DNA from 3 places in the Ensifer sp. Root31 genome. Region 1 is predicted to be linked to each of the others. Evidence: predicted binding sites of a transcription regulator. Region 1 holds the regulator's gene; each other region holds the start of a gene.
What was found. Region 1 encodes LexA, which represses DNA repair genes until DNA is damaged. Its sites were predicted from a motif close to TGTTCNNNNTGTGTTCNG; they were not measured.
Positions count from the first base shown of each region.

Region 2: the regulator LexA is predicted to act here: its motif matches at 5,784-5,801, upstream of ASD00_RS28950 (ImuA family protein).
Region 3: the regulator LexA is predicted to act here: its motif matches at 4,024-4,041, upstream of ASD00_RS32410 (UvrD-helicase domain-containing protein).

Region 1 covers NZ_LMCO01000039.1:8,850-16,393, forward strand. Annotated here, with positions in the region: gene ASD00_RS27760 (septal ring lytic transglycosylase RlpA family protein) at 1-93, opposite strand, end outside; tRNA gene ASD00_RS27765 (tRNA-Ser) at 370-459, shown strand; gene ASD00_RS27770 (DUF4242 domain-containing protein) at 1,133-1,423, shown strand; gene ASD00_RS27775 (hypothetical protein) at 1,601-1,744, shown strand; gene ASD00_RS27780 (hypothetical protein) at 2,242-2,529, shown strand; gene ASD00_RS27785 (hypothetical protein) at 2,588-2,827, opposite strand; gene lexA (transcriptional repressor LexA) at 3,008-3,724, shown strand; gene ASD00_RS27795 (hypothetical protein) at 3,944-4,276, opposite strand; gene ASD00_RS41030 (hypothetical protein) at 4,920-5,066, opposite strand; gene ASD00_RS27800 (GFA family protein) at 5,502-5,933, shown strand; tRNA gene ASD00_RS27805 (tRNA-Cys) at 6,235-6,308, opposite strand; gene ASD00_RS27815 (thermonuclease family protein) at 6,979-7,544, opposite strand, start outside.
Region 2 covers NZ_LMCO01000043.1:43,586-51,129, reverse strand. Annotated here, with positions in the region: gene ASD00_RS28965 (Fic family protein) at 1-210, shown strand, start outside; gene ASD00_RS28960 (error-prone DNA polymerase) at 286-3,543, opposite strand; gene ASD00_RS28955 (DNA polymerase Y family protein) at 3,540-5,051, opposite strand; gene ASD00_RS28950 (ImuA family protein) at 4,972-5,724, opposite strand; gene ligD (non-homologous end-joining DNA ligase) at 6,005-7,069, shown strand; gene ASD00_RS28940 (SOS response-associated peptidase) at 7,133-7,544, shown strand, end outside.
Region 3 covers NZ_LMCO01000056.1:193,395-200,938, forward strand. Annotated here, with positions in the region: gene ASD00_RS32395 (GNAT family N-acetyltransferase) at 1-319, shown strand, start outside; gene ASD00_RS32400 (DUF488 domain-containing protein) at 371-817, shown strand; gene ASD00_RS32405 (hypothetical protein) at 852-1,154, opposite strand; gene ASD00_RS32410 (UvrD-helicase domain-containing protein) at 1,537-3,981, opposite strand; gene ASD00_RS32415 (carboxymuconolactone decarboxylase family protein) at 4,117-4,521, opposite strand; gene ASD00_RS32420 (cyclase family protein) at 4,654-5,475, opposite strand; gene ASD00_RS32425 (efflux RND transporter periplasmic adaptor subunit) at 5,792-6,976, shown strand; gene ASD00_RS32430 (efflux RND transporter permease subunit) at 6,973-7,544, shown strand, end outside.

The DNA of each region.
Region 1 (7,544 bases):
CGATCCGCAAGCCGCAAGCGTTGCGCAAAGCACAGGGACCGCCGCAAGGCGCAGTCCCTTGATCAGATATGCCGCATTTTTACTGGATGTCATCTGTCCCACAACATCATTCGAATAAGCCGTACTCGAAACCTTCCACTCGTGCCCCCAGCGGAAATCTCGGCGTCCCGAAACGGAACAGTCGATTAATCATGACAGCAACAAGGCAAAATTGCGAACCGACGAATGGCTGACGGCTCGAAATCTCCAGTTATGGTTTACGAATGGTTACCCGGACAAAATGGGCAGCGGATGCGCCAAGAAAATCTTTCCGCCCACGCATGTTAAATCTTGCAAAGCAGCAAGGCTTCGCGCAATAACGCCCTGCCCGGAGGAGTGGCCGAGCGGTTTAAGGCACCGGTCTTGAAAACCGGCGTGCGTGAAAGCGCACCGTGGGTTCGAATCCCACCTCCTCCGCCATGGCTGTCTCATTTTTCGCCACCCATTATTGCGCTCGGTCGCCAAGTGAATGCTTTGGCGGCGAACGCATACAAGTTTTGCGAGTATTCCCCGATCATAGCCGCAGCATTGACGGCGCTTGCAAGGCGGTGGCTCGACCCGCTTGCCATCCCAGATAATTTGAGGGAAAGTCTGATTCCGGCCCATCGAGCCCTGGGCGATCTCCCAGAACTAGAGAAAACCATGCCTCTTAAATATTTGACGACAGCCGCTTTTCTCGCGCTTCTTGCGCTTGCCGGATGCGCAAGCACCGGCGGCAGCAACACGACCTATGCGCAGTGGCAAGGTCCAACACCTGTACCCGATCCGTCTGCGGCGAGTCCCGGCGGTTTCCGGCTCAGCTACTAACTTGCGCTAGTATACGCGTGTCGGACGGAGCGCATCGCGCGCTCCCATCCCCGGCCGCGCGATTCCAGTCGCATAGAGCTATTGGCCGCGAGATATTGTGATCGCGGGGCGATACAGGCGCCCATCGTTTGATCGGACGCCAGTCCCGGTGGAGCCCCTTCCGCTGCTTGATCCTATACTTCCAGGGAAATCGTCGTGAATCGCCGCATCACCGGTGGAAAGTATTGACTTCAATTATATTAGATATTCTTGATATTCAGTCCTCCAACAACCGAGGAACTGAACGATGCCCACCTACATCATTGAACGCGACGTCCCAGGGGCCGACAAGCTCAACCAGGACGACCTTTGCGCATTATCGGCAAAATCCAATGCTGTCGTCGCCGATCTTGGCGTACCATATACATGGATCACCAGTTATGTCGCCGGCGACAAGATTTACTGCGTCCACGAGGCATCAAGCGCCGACGTCATTCGCGAACATTCGGAACGCGCCGGATTTCCGGCGAACAAGATAACCGAAGTTGCTGCCGTCATAGGGCCTGCGACAGCATCCCAGGGGCGCAACGGTAAGTGACCGAAGCGACGTTATCATCGCAGTGCCCGGACACCGGGCACGAATGCGCGACGCAACGCCGGCAAAACAGTGATCCACCGGCACCGTCATTGACTTACGGCGGTATCAATGCAGGCTGGTTTGCCGGCATTCGGCGCCCATGCAGGGTTCCCCGGCACACCTTCCAAGGAGACGATCATGGCAAAAGGTCAAGTGCGAAGTAACCGCGAGGTTAGAAAGCCAAAGAAGGACAAGACTGTCAAAGCCGCCGTTGTGACGGAAGGCTCACAGGTGAAGCTGGCCGGCAGCAGTTTCTCCCTGGGCAAGAAAGACAAGAAGTAAGACGGTCGGCTTTAACCTCTCGAACTAACGACACGAGAGAGATATCCGTCAGTGGCCAGTCGAACTGGGGTGCGCAACGTCTCCGCGACATCCCGGCGCGACTGGTCGAGCACCCGCGGTCAGATGCCGGTTTCGTAGCGCGTTTGAACGTCGTATGTATTTGGCTGGAGATGCGAAGATCGCTACAGGCGGATGCCGCTGGCCACTCGCACTCCATTACGGCGTCCAACATCATCGGAAGCATTTGCGGCGGGTATTGTTGATCAGCTGCCAGCGCCACGCTTTGAGGCGGGCGCCGGAAAATCGAAAACGCCAACGCACCTCACGCCAATCTTTGTGCCTTCATTGCCACAGCTTGAGCACCAGTGCTCGCCTTTCGCAAAGAACTGTTGAACACGGCACAGTGCCCGGCATGCTTGCTGGACTTCGGAACGAAAGCACGGTTCACATCGTTAACCAAACCATCGCCGCCACCTCTGATCTAGTGGACGTTCACCGTGCTTGCAGCCTTGCTTATCGCCTCGATTATCGCATCGCCTAACATCGCCCTCAGCGCTGCCACGGTCGACGACCTGCAAGCCGACTTCGAAACGGCCGTGCCCTGCCAGCAGATAGACGGCCGGAACGTTTGGAAGGGAACGATCGCCTACTACATCCAGTCCTTCGTCTATCAAGGCGACACGCCGGTCGCGACCGAAGCGGCCGACGCTGTGCTGCCGGAGGACAACTCCGCGGAAACCGTCAAGGAATTCGAGGACGCCTGCTCCGCGACGCAGCCGGCCTGATTCAGGCCTCCTCTAGCAGATCGCCCATCGATATTTCTGCTGATCCCTTGATGGCAGGCTATTTCCACTGCGTCCCATCGGCCGCGGCGCAACCGTGCGGCGGGTGTCCGTTGCCAAATGTCAGCTTCAGCCGGTCACAACCCCATTGATTGAGCGGCCCGGGCATCGCCGCATTCAACGCGATACCAACTTCGTCAAACGGGCTCTGCTTGTTATCCACGTATTGATACCAGCGAAACCCAAGGATCGCGGTCGCGGCGACAACGATGGTCAGCAAGATTTGAATCAGCTTCGTCATTAAACCCTCATTCCATAAACGGAAGGAGGCATATCAGCCTCGCGCGGCGCGTGCAGCGACGAGTTGGTCAATCTGCGCTTGATTGAACCAACATTCACAGAATTTTAGGCACTTGCGGAACACATATGGAACAGATAGTGTCTGTTCTTGATTTGTTTCACGCCTCTGGAGCGACTTGCCATGCTGACCCGCAAGCAACAGGAATTGCTTCTTTTCATCCATGAACGAATGAAGGAGTCCGGTGTACCGCCGTCCTTCGACGAGATGAAGGATGCACTCGACCTGGCATCCAAGTCGGGCATTCACCGGCTGATCACAGCGCTCGAGGAACGCGGCTTCATACGCCGGCTTCCCAACCGCGCCCGAGCGCTCGAAGTCATCAAACTGCCGGAAGCCTATGCTGCGAGCGCGCAGCCCCGTCGCGGGTTTTCGCCGAGCGTCATCGAGGGTAGCCTTGGCAAACCGCCCGCCCCTGCCCCCGCGGCGAAAACGCTGCCGGTTGCCGACAACAGCTCCGTGTCGGTTCCAGTGATGGGCCGCATTGCCGCCGGCGTGCCGATCTCGGCGATACAGAACAACACCCACGACATTACCGTGCCGCTCGATATGATCGGCAGCGGCGAGCACTACGCCCTTGAAGTGAAGGGTGATTCGATGATCGAGGCCGGCATTTTCGATGGCGATACGGTGATCATCCGCAATGCCACCACGGCCAATCCCGGCGATATCATCGTGGCACTAGTCGATGACGAGGAAGCAACGTTGAAACGCTTCCGGCGCAAGGGCGCTTCAATTGCTCTAGAGGCCGCCAACCCGGCCTATGAGACGCGCATCTTCGGGCCTGACCGGGTCAAGATTCAGGGCAAGCTCGTCGGCTTGATCCGCCGCTACCACTAAGCCCGTCTCACGCCAGCGCAATTCGAGGAAAAGTGCGGAGCGGTTTTCCGCCAGGAAATGCGTAAAAACAAATAGATAGAGCGCCTAGTGACTCCGTTTAAACCGGAAACGCTCTAGCCGCCTTCATGCCGGCCAGCCGCTCTCTTACTTCAACGTCTCGCCACATAGGGTAGCGAGACGGAGATTTTCGGATCGAGTGTTTTTCACGCTCGACGGATTTTACTCGTGAATCGAGTACTCGCCCAACTCGCAGAGATCCTGCTTGTCTTCAGTCGTGTCGAGACCGGAACCTTCTTCGAATTCAAAGCGCATGTCGTATTTGCAGACATCACGTCCGTCGGCGATGGTAATTTCCATGCTTTCGCCCGGATTAAGCACCTGCCGCCCGAAGACGTCGTCTTCCCACTGATCAACACCGACCGGCGATGTGTAGAAGTTCGTCAAAACGGCATTCGTCTTGTTCTTAAGCTGAAAGACGAGATCCTCAGCGCTTGCGGTGGCCGTCGTTACGGCAAGAATGGCAAGAGCAGTCAGGGCGATCTTATATTTCATTTTATGTCTTTTCCTCCATTGTTGGCTTTGTTTGACACTACCTATACGGGTCGCGCTGTTGGGATATTCATTCCCAGTTCTGTCTAGAGACAATATTTTCAGCACTGACAATAGTGACCGAATCACCATTTCGGGGCGCGTCCTCGCAAGGCCATGTCGTTGGCGACTGCGGACGTTCGCAAACTGGCGGGCAAGCGCAGCCCGGTCGAATTGCGCTTTGAAAACAGTGGTTGGCTGCGATGCGGGCAGCCTCGCTGCGCGTGTTGGACGCGCCGCATTGGCCCATGTTCCTTGCCCCCCGAAAACCGTACCTGCGTGCCGGCAGCATGTCCTTTGCGCAGGCACGCACAGCGTTTCACTTTCGACAATCGGGCTGCTATTGACGGAGAACCGCTTTAGCCAATCGCGCAGGCGCTGGGTGACTTGTTGCTTTCATCGTGCGAGGGGCTGAATCACGCGCTCGCCCGCCCTATCTACGTCACACTTTCGTTGACGCTCGCAACGAGCACGCGGCCGCTTACGCCACCGATGGCCGGTATTTCGACCGCCTTCGGATCTGCGTTCGCCTTGAACCTCGCGTGGGGCGTCGACCGCCAGCGGCATTCGCCGCTGCCAAACCTGTTGAGCGTGTGGCCGATGGCGCTCAATTCTCCTGAACGGAAACCCCGTCCTGGCCAATCTTGATCTCTACGCCGGTCGGTTTTGTTTCCTCGCGGTAGACATAGGCGCCGAGACCAATGACGGCGACGGCGAGCATGGCAATGATCAGATAGAGCCCATTACGGTTCATTCAGCAATTCCTCGCTTGGGTACGGTATGGGTAACTAGGTTCGTACCCAAGAAAGGCAACGGTGCGACGCGGACTGTTCGCTCCTCGCGCGGATGATGCAGGACGGATGCGAACGGCCGTAGGCTTTTTCTCCGCACGATCCGTTGGCCGAGCGCTCTTGCGACGCATCGGCTCGGGCCGCGGAACGTCCCCGACGTGGAGCACGAAAGCGTGCTGGCGCACGTATCGGGCACTTGGTCTGAATATGTGCCCGATGCGCGACGAGACGCCTCGTACCCCGCGCCTGAGCCCAATCGGCTGATGGCCCTACAACGAACGGCCTCAACGGGAGTGCGGTCCTCTGGATTGAGACTGCCCCCGAATGCGCTTGAGCACAAGCAACCCACCTCATAAGAAAGCTCATCAAATGCGCTTCAAAATCAGATGGATGATTGGATGAATCTCGATGTTCAGAACCTTGACGGAGCCTGCCACTGCGGAACGGTTCGCTTCAATGTGAAACTGAAGAGCGGCCTCCGCACCGCCCGCCGTTGCACTTGCTCCTATTGCCAGTTGAAGGGCGCGGTTGCCGTCTCTGCCGCCAAGGACGGGGTCACGGTTCTCTCCGGCGGCGAGGCACTCACCAAATATCAGTTCAACACGAAGGCTGCAGAGCATTACTTCTGCTCGAAGTGCGGCATCTACACATTCCACAAGCCGCGCGCGAACCCGGATTTCTACGGCGTCAACGCCGCGTGCCTTGAAGGCATAAGCCCATTCGATTTCGAGGAGCTACCGGTGAACGACGGCATCAACCACCCGATGGACACGAAGGGATCGACCGGCCCAAGGCTCGCAGGAACGCTCAAGTTTATCCCGGCGGAGTGACGACAGGCGCGGCTGGCAGGACGCCGGCCGCAGCCGTTCAAACTGCTGCACCCTGAATGAGGGGGGCGTTCGTTGCGCCGCCAAGACGTCGAAGATCTGCTCGCGGAACGCGAACGGGCGCGCTTGACGAGGCAGAGTGTTGCCAGAAGCAATGGGGATGGAATCGGCAATCTGCTGCTTGGATCGAACGTCGAAGAGGGAGATAACGGGAACCAATTGCCACACCAAGAGGAATGTGTGGCAGCAGATGAAATCCTGCAGTCCAAATAGCGAAACTAATTCAACTACTTAGGAGTGGCTTTGGAGGCCTCGCCCGGAATTGAACCGGGGTACAAGGATTTGCAGTCCTCTGCGTCACCACTCCGCCACGAGGCCTCATCGACTGAGATTATCAAGTCGTGGCGAGCGTTTAGAATGAATATAGAAAGAGCGCAAGAGGGGATTTCTGAAAAACGTCCTCAGGCATTTCTGAAATTCCATCTTTCTCCAACTCTTCCACAGGCTTACCGATCCGGCCCCATAACGGATCGCCGCGAACCCCTTCGACGACAGGCGGCGGGCGCTATACGGCAGCGTCCGACACGAGGCAATTGGATGGATTTACCATTTCGACAGACGGCCCGAATCTTCCGTCCAACCCTTCTTCCGACGTCGCGGGGCGCTGCTACCTTGTACACCGTTTCACGGTAAAGCTACCTTGCACCAAGATTCTTCAGGGAATTGGACGTTGAATCCAGAGTTGATCATCTACCCAAGCTCATACTGACGGTAGTTTTCTGTGGAATGTGCATTGCGGTCGCAATCTGGCGTCTATTCCAGCTCGCGGTGACCGGCCGATTGGACATGTCGCCAATTTTCCCGAACCTTAAGGCAGATTTCCGAGCCAATCCCATCAAGCTGCTTCTAGCAAGCTCTCTTGTTGTGTTCTTTCTGGCACTATCGGCTCTGGGGTTGATAATCGGTATTGATATCGCGCTCGGTGGATAACTTAGACGGCTACACGCTTCCGGCCCTCATCATTCTCTCTGATGACGCCGAGCACCGTCTAACACCAGGGCTTGGGCTGTCCCTTCCAGGGCCGAACCAAGCCCTCCGATACGAGCACGGCGCCGAGAGAGCGGCCGTCGCGCATCACCACGCGCAGCTTTTCGCTGTTCTTGTCGTCGCTCCTGCCGATGGCCTCGATCAGCCTGAACTCGCCGGCGTTCAGCAACTCGCGCAATCGCTGCTTGGCGTAGAAGCCGCGGGCACGTTCGCTATCGCAACTCGCCTGCTTGATTCGCGGTGCATCGACGTCGGCGACACGGATCTCCTCGCCCTGGTAGCGGAATGTTCCGCCGTCGACGACGCAATTGTCGTTGCGGGTACCGCAGAAATAGAACTGATTCGCCTGGGGCTCGACGGCCGTGGGCTGCGCGATCGGGCGCTCGACGGGTGTCGGTGCGGCCAACCCGACATTGACTGCGGGTATCGGTCCGTCGACAGGCTTCGTCTTGTGCGTAGCCGAGGGCATGGCGACACGGGCCTGCGCCTTCGGCCGATTGTCCGACCTGGATGTGGATGTCGACTTGGGCGCCGATGCGAACACATCCGAAACGCCCGGCAGATCCC
Region 2 (7,544 bases), on a different contig from region 1:
CGCGAGCGTATTATCCTCGCCGACCTGCCGGAATTATCCGTTATATTGCTCGAGTTGGCGCGCGAGCACGGGCGGATCACAGTCGCGGAGGCTGCACGGATCACCGATGCAAGCCGTCACACTATCAAGGATCATCTCAAGGCACTCGTGGATCAAGGGCACCTCGTCCTGCACGGTGCCGGCCGCGGCGCCTGGTACGGTCTTTCCTAATGAAGGGGAGTCAGGCCCACCTGAATGGGTCGCCTTGAACCGATTAGGACCAACGACCAGCTCTCAGACTGAATTTCAGTGAAAATTCCTGCTCTTCACCTTCAAGGTATTGATATGAAGGTCAGGCACGAACATGTCGCGCGCGGCTACAACCGGCTTCGGCTTATCCCGCGGATCGGGCGCGCCGCCTCTGGCGAATTCATCGCCGCGGCCGGCCGGAAGTTTGAACTCTTCATCGCGATCTGCAAGGCCCACAAGGTCGCCTGACAAGTCGAACAGCTGCTGGGCGACAAGATGGACGACCTCCCCTTCCCGCTGGATCCGACCGTTGATCGCCATCATCGAAGACCCGAGAACGACCCGCCGGCGTTTTTCAAAGAGTGTCGGCCAGACAACAAGATTGGCCGGCCCGGTCTCGTCCTCGATGGTGATGAACATGACGCCCTTGGCCGATCCGGGCTTTTGCCGCACCAGAACAAGACCGGCGGTATAGACCCATCGCCCGTCCCTCGAATTCATCGCCTCGGCACAGGTGATAATGTTGCGCACTGACAAATCCCTGCGCAAGAAGGCGATCGGATGCTGCCGCAATGTCAGCCCTGTATGGCTGTAGTCCTCGATGACGTTCTGGCCGTCCGTCATCTGCCGAAGCGCGACCTCCGGCTCCTTTTGCTCGGCGATTACAGCCATCTCGCGTTCGGCAGCCGCCGCAAACAGCGGAAGGGGTTGATCGCGCAGCGCCTTGATCGCCCAGAGCGCGTCGCGGCGCTCAAGCTTCAGCGCGGGCAGAAATGCATCGGCCTTGGCAAGCTGGACGAGCGCCTCCGCTGGCACGCCGGATCGGCGCCACATGTCGTCAACCGAGACAAAGGCATTGTCCATGCGTGCCGCGACGATGCGCGCGGCGTCAACGACCGCCAGCCCTTTCACCTGCCGGAAACCCAGCCGAACGGCGTGGCGGCCAGAATTGCCGATCCGCTCCAACGTACAGTCCCACCGGGATCGATTGATGCAGACCGGCCGCACCTCGACGCCATGGGCTCTGGCGTCGCCGACGATCTGCGCCGGCGCGTAAAAACCCATCGGCTGCGAATTGATCAGGGCGGCACAGAACGCTTCCGGATAATGGCGTTTGATAAAGCTCGACGCATAGGCGATCAGCGCGAACGAAGCAGCATGGCTCTCCGGGAAACCATAGGAACCAAAGCCTTCGAGCTGGGAGAACGTCTTTTCGGCGAATTCGGGCGTGTAGCCGTTCCTCACCATGCCGGACACGAGCTTGTCCTTGAACCGCGAAACGCCGCCGGTGAACTTGAAGGTCGCCATCGACTTGCGCAGCTGATCGGCCTCGCCGCCGGTAAAGCCGGCGCAGACCATCGCCACCCTCATCGCCGACTCTTGAAACAGCGGCACGCCGAGCGTCTTGCCGAGCACCGCCTCAAGCTCGGGCGTCGGATATTCGACTGCCTCCTTGCCTTCGCGCCGGCGCAGATAGGGATGCACCATGTCGCCCTGGATCGGACCGGGCCGGACAATGGCAACTTGCACCACGAGGTCGTAGAAGGTTCGGGGTTTCAGCCGCGGCAGCATCGCCATCTGGGCGCGGCTTTCGATCTGGAATGTGCCGAGCGTATCGGCCTTGCGGATCATCGCATAGGTCGCAGGATCCTCCTGCTCGATCTTCGACAGGTCGAGATCCCGATCCTTGTGCTCGCGGATCAGATCGAAGGCCTTGGCCATGCAGGTCAGCATTCCAAGGGCCAGGATGTCCACCTTCATGAATTTGAGGGCTTCGACGTCGTCCTTGTCCCATTCGATGATCTGACGGTCCTTCATCGTGGCCGGTTCGATCGGCACGAGATCGTCGAGCCGATCATGGGTTAGGACGAACCCGCCCGGATGCTGGCCGAGATGCCGTGGCGCGCCCATCAATTGCTGGGCGAGCTTCAAAGTCAGCACAAGACGCCGGTCGTCTGGATTGAGATTGAGCTCGCGGACATTGCGATCGCAGACCTCCTCCGACCAGGACCACATGCCCGACGACAGCGCCTTGATCACGTCTTCCGGCAGGCCGAGCGCCTTGCCGACATCGCGGATCGCGCCGCGCGCCCTGTAGCGGGTCACGGTGGCGCAGAGCGCTGCCTTTTCTCTAGAATAGGTGCGATAGATCCACTGGATCACCTCTTCGCGCCGCTCGTGCTCGAAATCCACATCGATATCCGGCGGCTCGTCGCGCTCCTGGCTGACGAAGCGTTCGAACAAAAGATCGTTGGTCGAGGGGTCGATGCTGGTAATGCCGAGAATGTAGCAGACGGCACTGTTGGCGGCGGAACCCCTGCCCTGGCAAAGAATGCCCTGGGACCGGGCATAGCGCACGATCGAGAAGACGGTCAGAAAATACGGCGCGTATTTCATAGTGCGGATGAGATCGAGCTCGTGCCGCACGACCTTCAACACATCGGGCGGCAGACCTTCGGGATAGCGATCAGGCACGCATTGCCAGACATAGTGCTCCAGCGAGGCCTGGGCATCCTTGCCCGGCACGATCGCTTCCTCCGGATATTGGTAGGTGAGCTCCTCGAGCGAGAAAGTGCACCGACGGACGATCTCCATGGTTCGCGCGAGGGCTTGCCGGTACCGTGGAAACAACCGCTCTATTTCTTCCGGCGGCTTCAGATAACGATCAGCGTGGCGCTCGCGCTCGAAGCCCACCTCGTCAATCGTCGTGCGGGTGCGAATGCAGGTGACAATATCCTGCAACTGCCGACGGCCTGGCTCATGGAAGAGGACATCATTGGTGACGACCGTTCGCACCTTGAATCGCGCCGCAAGATTGGAAATCTCATGCAGCCGCAGCTGGTCGTTCTGCCGGCGCCGCAGACAAAGCGATACATAGGCCCGATCACCAAACAGTTCGGCCATCTTGCGCAGCTGGATCGCGCAGGCGTCATCCGGCAGATCCGGCACAAGAACGCAGATCATGCCGTCGTTGTAGGCGATGACATCGTCCCAGTGGAGGATGCAGTTGTTCTTGCCGCCGCGCGACTTACCGAGCGTGATGAGGCGGGTCAGCCGGGAATAGGCAGTCCGGTCGGTCGGATAGACCAGCAACGACATGCCGTCTTGCAGATCGAGCCGGCAACCGACAACGAGGCGTAAACCGGTGGCGCGCGATGCTTCAAGCGCCCGTACAATTCCGGCAAGCGAATTGCGATCGACAACGCCGAGGGCTTCGATACCGAGAGCCTTGGCGGTTTCGAACAGTTCCTGCGCCGAACTCGCACCGCGCAGGAAGGAAAAATGGGTCGTGACCTGCAGCTCGGCATAACTCATGCGAAGATCCCATGGCAGAACCAGCGGTGGCTTCCGGTTTCAGGATCGATGCCATCACCGGAGCGAAACACCCAGAGACGCTCGCCAGCCTCGTCTTCGATGACGAAATAATCCCGCACCGCCTCCATCTCGGCGTCTCGCTGCCACCACTCGCCGAAGATCCGTTCCGGACCGTCGGCGCGCTTGACCTTCCGGCGCGTGCCACGCCAGGTGATCGAGACCGGTGGACGGTCCGGCAGCAAGGCAATGGCCTCGATCAGCTCGGGACGGGCCAGCAGCCGGACCGGCCGGCGCCAATGGCTGACCCAGGTGACCTCGACCGGATTGGCCGCGGCGCTGATGCGATGGACGGAGCGCTCGGGCACGTCGGAGGCAACGGGTGCCACCCGATAAACACGCTGGCCACGGTTGCCGTAGATATCGATCAGCGGCGTCACGTCCGTGACCTCGTCCTCGACCAGCGATGAGGATTTCTGACGCTCCTCCAGCGGCTCGGCCATGACGGCGACGAGTGTCAGCTTCTCGATCCCGAAACCGGGCTCGATCTTCTCCGTCCGATCGCGAAACAGTTTCGTCAGCCAGGCGACATCGCGCACTGGCTTCACCGTGCCGGCGCGGATTGCCTGCCGCGAACCGTCGACCTTTTCGACGATCAGATCGGCGCGCCGAACACCAAGGCCAAGCCTTTGCAGCTCGTCGATCAGTTGCACGACCAGCCGGCCGACATATTTGTCGATGGTTTCGGCAGCACCGATCGGTTCGGCGAAGGCGCGGCTCACCTCGACGAGCTCGGCGGTGCGGATCGGATCGATCGGTTCGCAGATGCGGCCGAACATCTGGTCCAGCCGCCTGCCAATCTCCGGACCGAAACGGAGCGTCAGCGGCGCGCGCGGCGTGTTGGCCAATTCGCCGATCGCCTGGAAGCCGAGCGTGCGCAGATCGCTGACGACTTTCCCGGGAAGGCGCAGCAACGATATCGGCAGCTTTTCGACGGCACGCGCGGTCTCGCCGGTCGGCGCGATGACCGTCTCGCGGCTGATGGCGCGGGCGCAGGCGTGTGCCGCACCCCAGGTGTCGGCGACCGCGACTCGGGGGGTGAGTTTTTTTGCCAGGAACTGATTGGCGATCTTGGTCACCATGGCGAGCTCGCCGCCCTGGAGGTGATCGGCACCCTCGGTATCCATGACGATCCCATCGATCCCATCGACCGCGACGATCGGCGAATAGAGCGTCAGCGCCCAGAGGGTAATGCGTTCGAGGGCTGCGGCATCCATTGCAGGATCCGCCTCGACCAGGATCAGGCCGCGAAACAGCGCCTGCGCTTTTGCCGCCGGCATGCCGACATGGACGCCGGCTTTCCTGGCGGCGGCGTCTGCCGCCGAGACCCAGCGTTTCGAGCCGCTCCTGGCGATTACGGCGATCGCCTGTTCAGGCGGAATAGACGGATCGGCGCGACGAATGCGATCCGTCGGCAGATCCGGAAGATAGATCGAGACAACCCTTGTCATCGCACGCCCTCACGAGAAACTCAGCACATTCACCCGCTTTTACGCGCATCAACTCCAGCAACCATTGGGCACTTCCGACGCCCGGTACTGGCAATTCCTCCGACGGCATCACGCTGACCCTCCACCGCGTGGTCGATGCTGTCGGCTGCCCGAAATCATTGGCCTCCGTCTGCCGCCGCCAGCGGCGGACGGCGAGCGCCATCGTGCCCGTTCGCTCAGCCGCCAGCTGCAGCCGGCGCGAGCTGACCATTGGCAGGCGAACGAGTTCACCGACGACTGCGCCGAGCCCACCAAAGGAAAGCCCTTCCTCCATATTTGCCAGAACGTCTTCCTCCCTATCGGATTCGACAAAGATCACCCGGTCGGGATGGAGGCCGACCTGGGCGAGCGCAGGAAAAAACAGATCGGGGCGCGTCAGGCACCAGACGATCGGGCCTTTGGTGCGGGCCGCGATGCCCGCCGCACATAGGGCTGCTGCCGCACCATCCACCGTCCCCGACCCGCCGCCTGCAAATTCGTGCAGGGCGCCATAGGCCAGACCACCTCCCGGCAGGGCGGAGTCGATCTCCGGTACACCAAAGGACAGACAGCCGGCTTTCCCTGCTGACACGCCTTCCAGCGATGCAATGCGCTCGCGCAGATCGGAAATCACCCTTTCACGGGCAGCAATCATCATTCACGGCTCCCTTCAAGGTCGTGTAGCAGCCGACATCATGTCGATCAAAATGCGGATGTTCTCTTTCTGTTCCCACCTAATAGAGGAGTCAAGCAACCGGAGGGATGGGAATATTATCCTGATCATTAGAAATGAGCAGAATACCTATGGGAATCAGCCCAATAGCGGCCTACGAATTTTTTCCGGGCGCCTGCGAGCGCTAACCCCTTTGTGTGGATTGCGTGGACAAGTCGGGATCGTCACAGTGTCTTTAAGATTTTTCTGCTGAACTCCCGGCATGACGAAGCCTCCGAGATCAAAACCCCTCCTTCGTGACACCGAGGCCCCGATCCGTTCCCGGCCGCGAGGCAAGCGAAATCCAGCCCAACCACAGCTCCTGTTCGATCCCATGCCTGAGCGCGTCGAGCCTGCGCTGGCGGAATTGAAGACCCGTCCCCCAAAGGGAAGCGAGTGGAGCTGGGAGCTGAAATTGGATGGCTATCGCCTTGCCGTTCATATTGAACCGCGGGGGATCCGGATCCTCACGCGTGGCGGCCATGACTGGACGCACCGGTTTCCGGCGATAGAGCAGGCCGCCCGAGCGCTCGGGCCGGCGACGATGATCATCGATGGCGAGGCCGTTGTGCTCGACGAAGAGGGTCGTCCGGATTTTGGGCTGCTGCAGCAATCGCTGGGCGCATCCGGCAAACAAGCTGGCAACCGTGCCTCCGAAGCCGTCCTCTACGCTTTCGATCTTGTTTATCTGGACGGGCACGATCTGCGCGGAGCCGAATACCGGTCCCGCCGACACCTTCTCGAGGACACGTTAAACGGCCCAAAGAGAGACCAAGCCGGCGCCGTCAGGCTATCGGAAACACTCGATGCCGAACCAGCCGTCCTGCTGGAGCATGTCTGCCGCCTCGGCCTGGAAGGCATCGTCGGCAAGCACCTCGACCGGCCTTATCGCTCGGGCCGGACCGGCGATTGGGTAAAAGTCAAATGCATCCAGGGCGAGGCCTTCTTCATCGTCGGTTATGAGAAGTCGGCAGCGTCCCCAGCCGGCTTCGGCTCGTTGGTGCTTGCTGCGTATCGTGGGGATGATCTCGTCCACGTCGGAAGCGTCGGCACTGGATTCAAAGAAGTCGAGGCGAGCAGGTTACGGAAGATGCTGGACACGCTCCGCTGGAAGCGAAAGCAGTCGCCCCTGCCCTATTCCGGAAGTGCCGATGTCATCTGGGTCGAACCGACCTTGATTGCTGAGATCGAGTTTCGCGCCTGGACGGCGGACTGGAAACTCCGCCACCCATCCTACAAGGGCTTGCGAGAACGCCAAGACAATGCCGAGGTCTTCCGGCTCGACTAGCGAAATCAGCGCCGTCCGCTAGATTGTCCGCCATTCGAGCTCAATCGGAGTAGATGGCCTGCTATGTGCAATCTTTATCGCATGGAAGACAAGGACTGGGTCGCGAAGTGGGCCCAGGACGCGGAAAGCCTGATCAATCTGATGCCAGCCTACCAGATGAACCCGGATCAGATGGGACCGATCGTCCGCAACACCGCCGACGGAAAGAAGCAACTGGTCCATGCGCGCTGGGGACTGCCTTCCCCGCGTTTCGCGCTCGAGAAGGCGGCCAAAGCGAAGGCCGAGAAACTTGCGGCCAAGGGCAAGGCTTTCGATCTCGAAGAGCTCATCCGCATGGAGGCCGACCGCGGCACGACAAATGTGCGCAAGCTCAGTTTTCCGCACTGGAAACGATGGTTTGGTGTCGAAAATCGATGCCTCGTACCGGTCACCAGTTTCGCGGAACCGGATCCGGCCAACCAGGAGGTTGGCGGAA
Region 3 (7,544 bases), on a different contig from region 1:
ATTCTTCGATGCTTACGAGCCGATGCACGCGCTGGTGGCCGAAAACGAGGGACGGCTGGTCGGGCTCACCCACTACCTCTTTCACCGCAGCACGACGTCCATCGGGCCGAACTGCTATCTCCAGGATCTCTTCACCAGCGAAGCTGCGCGCGGCAAGGGCGTTGGCGCGGCATTGATCGAAGGCGTCTACGAGGCCGCCCGCACGGCCGGCTCGCCGCGGGTTTACTGGCAGACACATGAGACCAATGCCACAGCGATGGCACTTTACGACAAGGTGGCGGAGCGTTCAGGCTTTCTCGTCTACCGCAAGATGATCTAGGCTTTAGCTTGGCTGAAGGCTGTGTGACAGCGGGCAACTGGGGTGGACGCGATGGACAACGTGCAGGTTTCTACGATCGGCTTCACAAAATCATCGGCGGAAGATTTTTTCGATCGCCTGCAGAAGGCCGGCGTCAAGACGATCGTCGATGTCCGGCTGCACAATACCTCGCAGCTTGCCGGCTTCGCCAAGGCCAATGACCTTGCGTTCTTCCTGAAGAAGATCGGCGGTATCGACTATGTGCACCAGCCGCTTTTTGCGCCCACCGAGGCGATCATGAAGGCCTACAAGACCGACAAGGGCGACTGGAAGACCTTTTCGCGGGACTTTCTCGACCTGATGGCGGAGCGCAAGGTCGAGCAGCACGTGAAGCCGGAGGCGCTGCAGGGCGCCTGCCTGCTCTGCGCCGAGGACAAACCGCACCGCTGCCACCGCACCCTCGTCTGCGAATATCTCAACGATCGTTGGGGAGGCCGCCTTCGCGTCGAGCATCTGTAGGACCTGACAGTCGCCAGCAGCTGTGCCGTCTCCTTCAACCGTCACGCTCTTGATGAACGCTCCCGTACTCGCAAGCTGTTTGAACAACATCAGCCTTGTGGCCATGGTCGCGATGGTAGGCAAGGAGTAGTGAATGTAGCTCGGCAAAAGTAATGGCAAGGCCGTGCGAGACCACTAGGAGCCCTTTGGGTGTTCCAAACATGCCGCTTCGCCGAATCTTCGCGCCAATTTTCTTATGTAGGCGGCCGATCGTGTTCGGATCGAGTGTCAACACAATCATTTTTTGTTTGTGATACTCGATCGGATTGAGGCCGACGATCGCGGGCCAGGGGATCATGCTCGGAGCCAGTCGAGCATCGCTAAACCCCTGAGGGGACAACATGATAACGCTGCGTCGCATCGGAACGTAGAGGACGAGTACACCCAGGAATGCAGCGGGCCAAGCTATCGAGCCGAGATAGCGGGCGAACAACAAGCGACCAGAACCTGCTTCTACACCCAGTTCAGTACAGTTGTTAGGGAAGCCGCCGACAGTGCTGCGGCGGCGGCGAGGATTCCTATCAATTGGGGCCAGGATTTTTTGACTTCGACGGTGCGGGAGGTGTCAATCATATTGGCCGTTCCGCCTGGGCGATTTAGAATCCGATGCCGGCAATCCAAATCGTCCGTTGTCCCAACTGGTTGCCACCTGATGTGCCAGCCTAGCAGACTCGTTGCGCTCACGCTTTCTCGACAAATCCATCCAGCACGCGCTTCTGCCCGGCCTTGTCGAAGTCGATCGTCAGCTTGTTGCCTTCGATCGCTGAAATGTTGCCGTTGCCGAACTTCATGTGGAAGACGCGGTCGCCGACGGTGAAGCGCGAGGGCTCGGTGCTGGTGGATTTCGCCACCAGTTCGCCATCGATGGTGCGGCTGCGCGGGCCGCTTTCGCCGTAGCCGATGCGCTCGACGGCGTGGCCGGAGCGCGAGCCCCAGTTGTCGCGCGTCGCATCCGAGCGGTTCTGCTGGGCGCGCTTCCAGCCGGGGGTGGAGTAGTTGTTCTGGAAGGGATCGGCCTTGTCGAAGCGCGACTGGCCATAGCCGCCGCGGCCGTACCCGCCATAGGACTGCTCGGTCTCGGCCACCTCCACATGGGTATTCGGCAACTCGTCGAGGAAGCGCGAGGGCAGGGTGGACTGCCACAGCCCGTGGATGCGGCGGTTGGAGACGAACCAGATGTGGCAGCGGTGCTTTGCCCGGGTGATGCCGACATAGGCAAGACGGCGTTCTTCCTCGAGGCCGGAGCGGCCGCCCTCGTCAAGCGCGCGCTGGTGCGGAAACAGGCCTTCCTCCCAGCCGGGCAGGAACACGGTGTCGAACTCCAGCCCCTTGGCCGAATGCAGCGTCATGATCGAGACGGCATCGAGGTTTTCGTTCTGCTCGGCGTCCATCACCAGCGCGACGTGTTCGAGGAAGCCGCGCAGGCTCTCGAAGGCTTCCATCGAGCGGATCAGTTCCTTGAGGTTTTCGAGCCGGCCCGGCGCTTCGGCCGATTTGTCGTTCTGCCACATAGCCGTGTAGCCGCTCTCGTCGAGGATCTGCTCGGCAAGTTCGGTGTGCGGCGTGGTTTCGAGCAGGCTCTGCCAGCGGCGGAAATCGGCGACGACATCGAACAGCCCCTTGCGGGCCTTGGCCTTCAGTTCGTCGGTCTCGATGATGTCAGTCGCAGCCGCAAGCATCGGCACGTCGCGGGCGCGGGCATAGTCGTGCAGGGTGCGAATGGTGGTGTCGCCAAGGCCGCGCTTCGGCGTGTTGACGATGCGCTCGAAGGCAAGGTCGTCGGCCGGCTGGCAGACGAGCCGGAAATAGGCCATGGCGTCGCGGATCTCGAGCCGCTCGTAAAAGCGCGGGCCGCCGATGACGCGGTAGTTCAGGCCGAGCGTGACGAAGCGGTCTTCGAATTCGCGCATCTGGAACGAGGCGCGCACCAGGATCGCCATGTCGTTGAGCTTGTGGCTCTTGCGCTGCAGTTGTTCGATTTCCTCGCCGACGGCGCGGGCTTCCTCTTCGGAGTCCCAGGCGGCGTGCACCTGCACCTTCTCGTCATCCGGGTCGGTGCGTTCGGTAAACAGCGTCTTGCCGAGGCGCCCCTCGTTGTGGGCGATCAGATGCGCGGCGGCGCCGAGAATATGCTCGGTCGAGCGGTAGTTGCGCTCGAGCTTGATGACCTTGGCGCCGGGGAAATCCTTTTCGAAGCGCAGGATGTTGTCCACTTCCGCGCCGCGCCAGCCATAGATCGACTGGTCGTCGTCGCCGACGCAGCAAACGTTCTGCGGCACGCCCTTGGCGCGCTGCGCCAGAAGCCGCAGCCACATGTACTGCGCGGTGTTGGTGTCCTGATATTCGTCGACGAGGATGTAGCGGAACTTGTCGTGGTATTCCTTCAGCACATCCGGATTGCTGCGGAACATGCGGATCGGGTGCAGCAGCAGATCGCCGAAGTCGCAGGCGTTCAGCGTGCGCAGCCGGTTCTGGTAGGCGGCGTAGAGCTCGCGGCCCTTGCCGTTGGCAAAGGCGCGGGCATCGCCCTCGGGGATCTGCGCCGGGTCGAGGCCCTTGTTCTTCCAGCCGTCGATCATGCCGGCGAACTGCTTGGCCGGCCAGCGCTTGTCGTCGAGGCCCTCGGCCTGGATGATCTGCTTGATCAATCTGACGACGTCGTCGGTGTCGAGAATGGTGAAGTCGGAGCGCAGGCCCACCAGCTCGGCGTGGCGGCGCAACAGCTTGACGCCGATCGAGTGGAAGGTGCCGAGCCAGGGCATGCCCTCGACCGCATGGCCGACGAGCACGCCGACGCGCTCCTTCATCTCGCGCGCCGCCTTGTTGGTGAAGGTCACCGCAAGGATCTGCGAGGGGAAGGCGCGGCCGGTGGAAAGAATATGGGCGATGCGGGTGGTGAGAACCCGGGTCTTGCCGGTGCCGGCGCCGGCGAGAACCAGCACCGGGCCATCCAGAGATTCGACCGCTTCGGCCTGTTCCGGATTGAGGCCGGAGAGATAATCCGGGCGCTGCTGGCGGTCGCGGGCAGCCATGGCGCGCGCGGCGATGCCGCCCGTTGCTGGCGGCTGCTTGCGCGGGGCCGGCTCTTCGTCGAAGAAGGGAATGTCGTCGAAACCACTCATCATGCGGCTCAATGTAGTGATTCGGAGGCGAAAGGCCAGAAAGGATGTTCTTCTTTTATTCCGTTTTCTGCGCCACCCGCACCAAGCCTGTGGAAAGACAGGCGATTTCGAAGCCGCTTATTCTCGCGCTCACCGCCGTCAGGCCGTCCTGTCGAAGGCAGCGTCCACCGGCACCTGCAAGGCGGTCGCCAGCTGGTTGGTTCTGGCGGCAAGTGAGATCACGCGCAAGAGATCGGCATGTTCGGCGTCGCTCATGCCCTTGGCTCTCGCGGCAGCCGTATGCGAATGGGCGCAGTAGCCGCAGCCATTGCTGACGGAAACGGCGATGTAGAGCATTTCCTTGACCAGCGGATCGAGCGCGGAGGGCGTTGCCATCACCGCCTTGACGTCGCGCCAGGTCTGCTCCAGCAGGTCGGCATCGAAGGCGAGCCACAGCCACATATTGTTGATGAAATCCGATTTGCGGGTGGCGCGAATGTCGTCGAACACGGCTTTTACGCGCGCGTCGGATTCCGGATCGGCAGGCGGGGCGATGGTGCTCATGACGTCTCCTGGTCATAGGGTCAACTGGGGGGCGTCCGGCGGCGGACGCCGCCGGATCGGCAGGTTGGTATCCCTCTTTGCTTGTACGCATTTCCTCACGGAAAACCGCTTCGCATTTTTCCTGGGTATGCTCTAGACGAGCGCAAACACGCGCGCCGGACCGCCGGTGCCGCCGCGGTGTTTGGGCGCGCCAAGCACGAGGGTCGCGCCCTTGACGGGCACCTTGTCGAGGTTGGCGGCCGCCTCCAGTCCCCAGCGGCCTTCCGGCAGCCAGGCATAGTGGGTGGCGAAATCAGGCGAGGGGCCATGGTCGAGCGAAAGCGTGTCGACGGCGATGCCGGCCGCCTTGGTCTCGTCGAGCAGGTATTTCGCCGCCTCGGCGTGGAAACCGGGAAAGTGCATCTTGCCGTTTGCATCGGCATTGCGGAACTTGTCAGTGCCAAGGTGCGCTCCCCAACCGGAAAGCATGGCGACGCAGGCGTTTTCCGGAATGTCGCCATTGGCGGCGACCCAGGCCTTGATGTCGTCGGGTGTTATTTGCGCATCGGCATCGGCGGACGCCTTCTCGCGGATGTCGACGACGCAGAGTGGCACGACGAGCTTTTCAACCGGCAGCTCGGCGACCGACAGACCATCGGCGGAGAAATGCAGCGGCGCGTCGACATGGGTGCCGGTGTGTTCGTTCACCCGGAGCTCGAACAGGTTGAACTTGTCCTTGGCGTAGCTGAACTTTTGCTCGCGGAAGAACTGCTGCTGGCCGAAGAAGGTCGGGAACTCCTCGTAGAGTTCGTGGGTGAGGTCGGTGACGCCGGTGTGTCCCTGGGCGAGCGCCGGCGGGGCGATACCGGCGCTCGCGGCGGCGATGCCCGCTGTGCCGACGGCTGCTGCCTTGAAGAAGCTGCGGCGGGACAACATTTTCTGCTTTACGGATTCCATGACGCACGCATCGCACATGTCTTTGCTTCCCTCTCAAGAACCGGTCGAAACCTGATGGCAATGGCTGCCAGCGGTTGCAGGATACCTCAGAGGAAATCGCTGTAAACGGTCTTTGTCCCGTGCGTTTTGATGGAATGACACGGCGATCGCGATTGCCGGCGCACGATGGCGCTGATGTCATCATGCCGCCAACAAATACGCTTTTATTACAATTGCGTAATGATGGCATTCCGCCGTTGCCCACAAAGGTGCGAACAACGATACTCTGGGCAAATCGGAACGTTCCGCCGGCGCGTGCCGCGCAGGAGCGCGTTTTGCATATTTGGAGACATGAATGCGGGTTTGGAAACAGCTGGCGGTGAGCGCCGTTGTGCTTTTGGTGGGTGCCGGCGTCTGGGTGCGGTTCGTGCCCGGAGCAGGCGAAACGCTGGCCGCGATCGGTGTCTCGCATCCGCTGATCGATGCCATCTCCAAGCAGAGCGGTGCCGCTGGGGGCGAGGGCGGCCAAGGCAGCGGCGGACGCAGGCAGGGCGGCAACGACGCCATCCTCGTCATGGTTCGCCCTTCGGCAACGTCTGTCGTCAATGACCGGCTGAACGCGATCGGCAACGGCGAGGCGATCCACTCCGTCACCGTGACGCCGACGGCCACCGGCAACCTCACCGAAATTCTCGTGCGCTCCGGCGAAAAGGTGGCGCAGGGGCAGGTGATCGCCAAGCTCGATAGCGACGACCAGAAGATTGCTGCCGACCAGGCGCGGCTGACGCGCGACAGTGCCCGCGAAAAACTGGAGCGCTATCGCAACCTCAGCACAGCGCGCGCGGTGACCGCCGTCGACGTGCGCGACGCCGAAATCGCCATGCAGGCCGCGGAGCTTGCGCTCAAGACCGCCGAGCTCGACCTCAAGCGCCGCGATATCGTTGCGCCGTCGCAGGGCGTTGTCGGCATCATCACCGTCAATGTCGGCGACTACGTCACCACGACGACGCCGATCGCCGTGGTCGACGACCGCTCGGAAATCCTCGTCGACTTCTGGGTGCCGGAGCGTTTTGCGAGCAAGATCGTCGTCGGCCAGCCGGTGACAGCGCACGCCATTGCCCAGCCGGGCAGCCAACTCGAGGGCGTCATTCACGCCATCGACAACCGCCTGGACCAGGCAAGCCGGACGCTGCGCGTGCGGGCGCGGCTGGAAAATCCTGACGACACGTTGCGGGCGGGCATGTCCTTCTCGGTGACCATGGCATTCGATGGCGACACCTATCCGACCGTCGATCCGCTCGCGATCCAGTGGAGCTCCGAAGGCTCCTATGTCTGGCGTGTCAGCGCCGACAAGAGCGAGCGGGTTCCGGTCAAGATCATCCAGCGCAACCCCGACAAGGTGCTGGTTGATGCGGCCTTGAGCGAAGGCGACGAAGTCGTCACCGAAGGTGTGCAGCGGCTGCGCGACGGCGGCGACGTGCGCATTGCCGGGCGCGAGCGCCGCGATGCCGCGCAGAAGGTCGCGGAGGACGGGAAGTGAGCGGCGCGAAGGAACCCGGCCACCAGACCGCGCGCGAGGCCGGCAAGACCGGCTTCACCGCGCTTTTCATCCGCCGGCCGATCTTCGCCCTGGTCGTCAACACGCTGATCGTCGTCGCCGGCCTTGCGGCCTGGAACGGCATCGAGATCCGCGAACTGCCGCAGGTCGACCAGCCGGTCGTCTCCGTGACGACGACGCTCGACGGTGCAGCACCCGAGACCATGGACCGCGAGGTGACATCGGTCGTCGAAGGTGCGGTCTCGCGCGTGCAGGGCATCCGCGACATCTCCTCGACCTCGTCCTTCGGCCGCAGCCGCGTGACGCTGCAATTCTCCGACACCACCGACATCGGCCAGGCGGCCAACGATATCCGCGATGCGCTGGGGCGCGTTCGCAACCAGCTGCCCGACCAGGCGGACGAGCCGAGCATCGTCAAGGCGGACGCCGACAGCCAACCGATCATGCGCCTGGCGCTGACCTCCGATACCATGTCGATGGAAGACATGACGCTGCTCGTCGAAAACGAGATCAGCGACCGGCTGGCCGCCGTCGAGGGCGTCGCCGACGT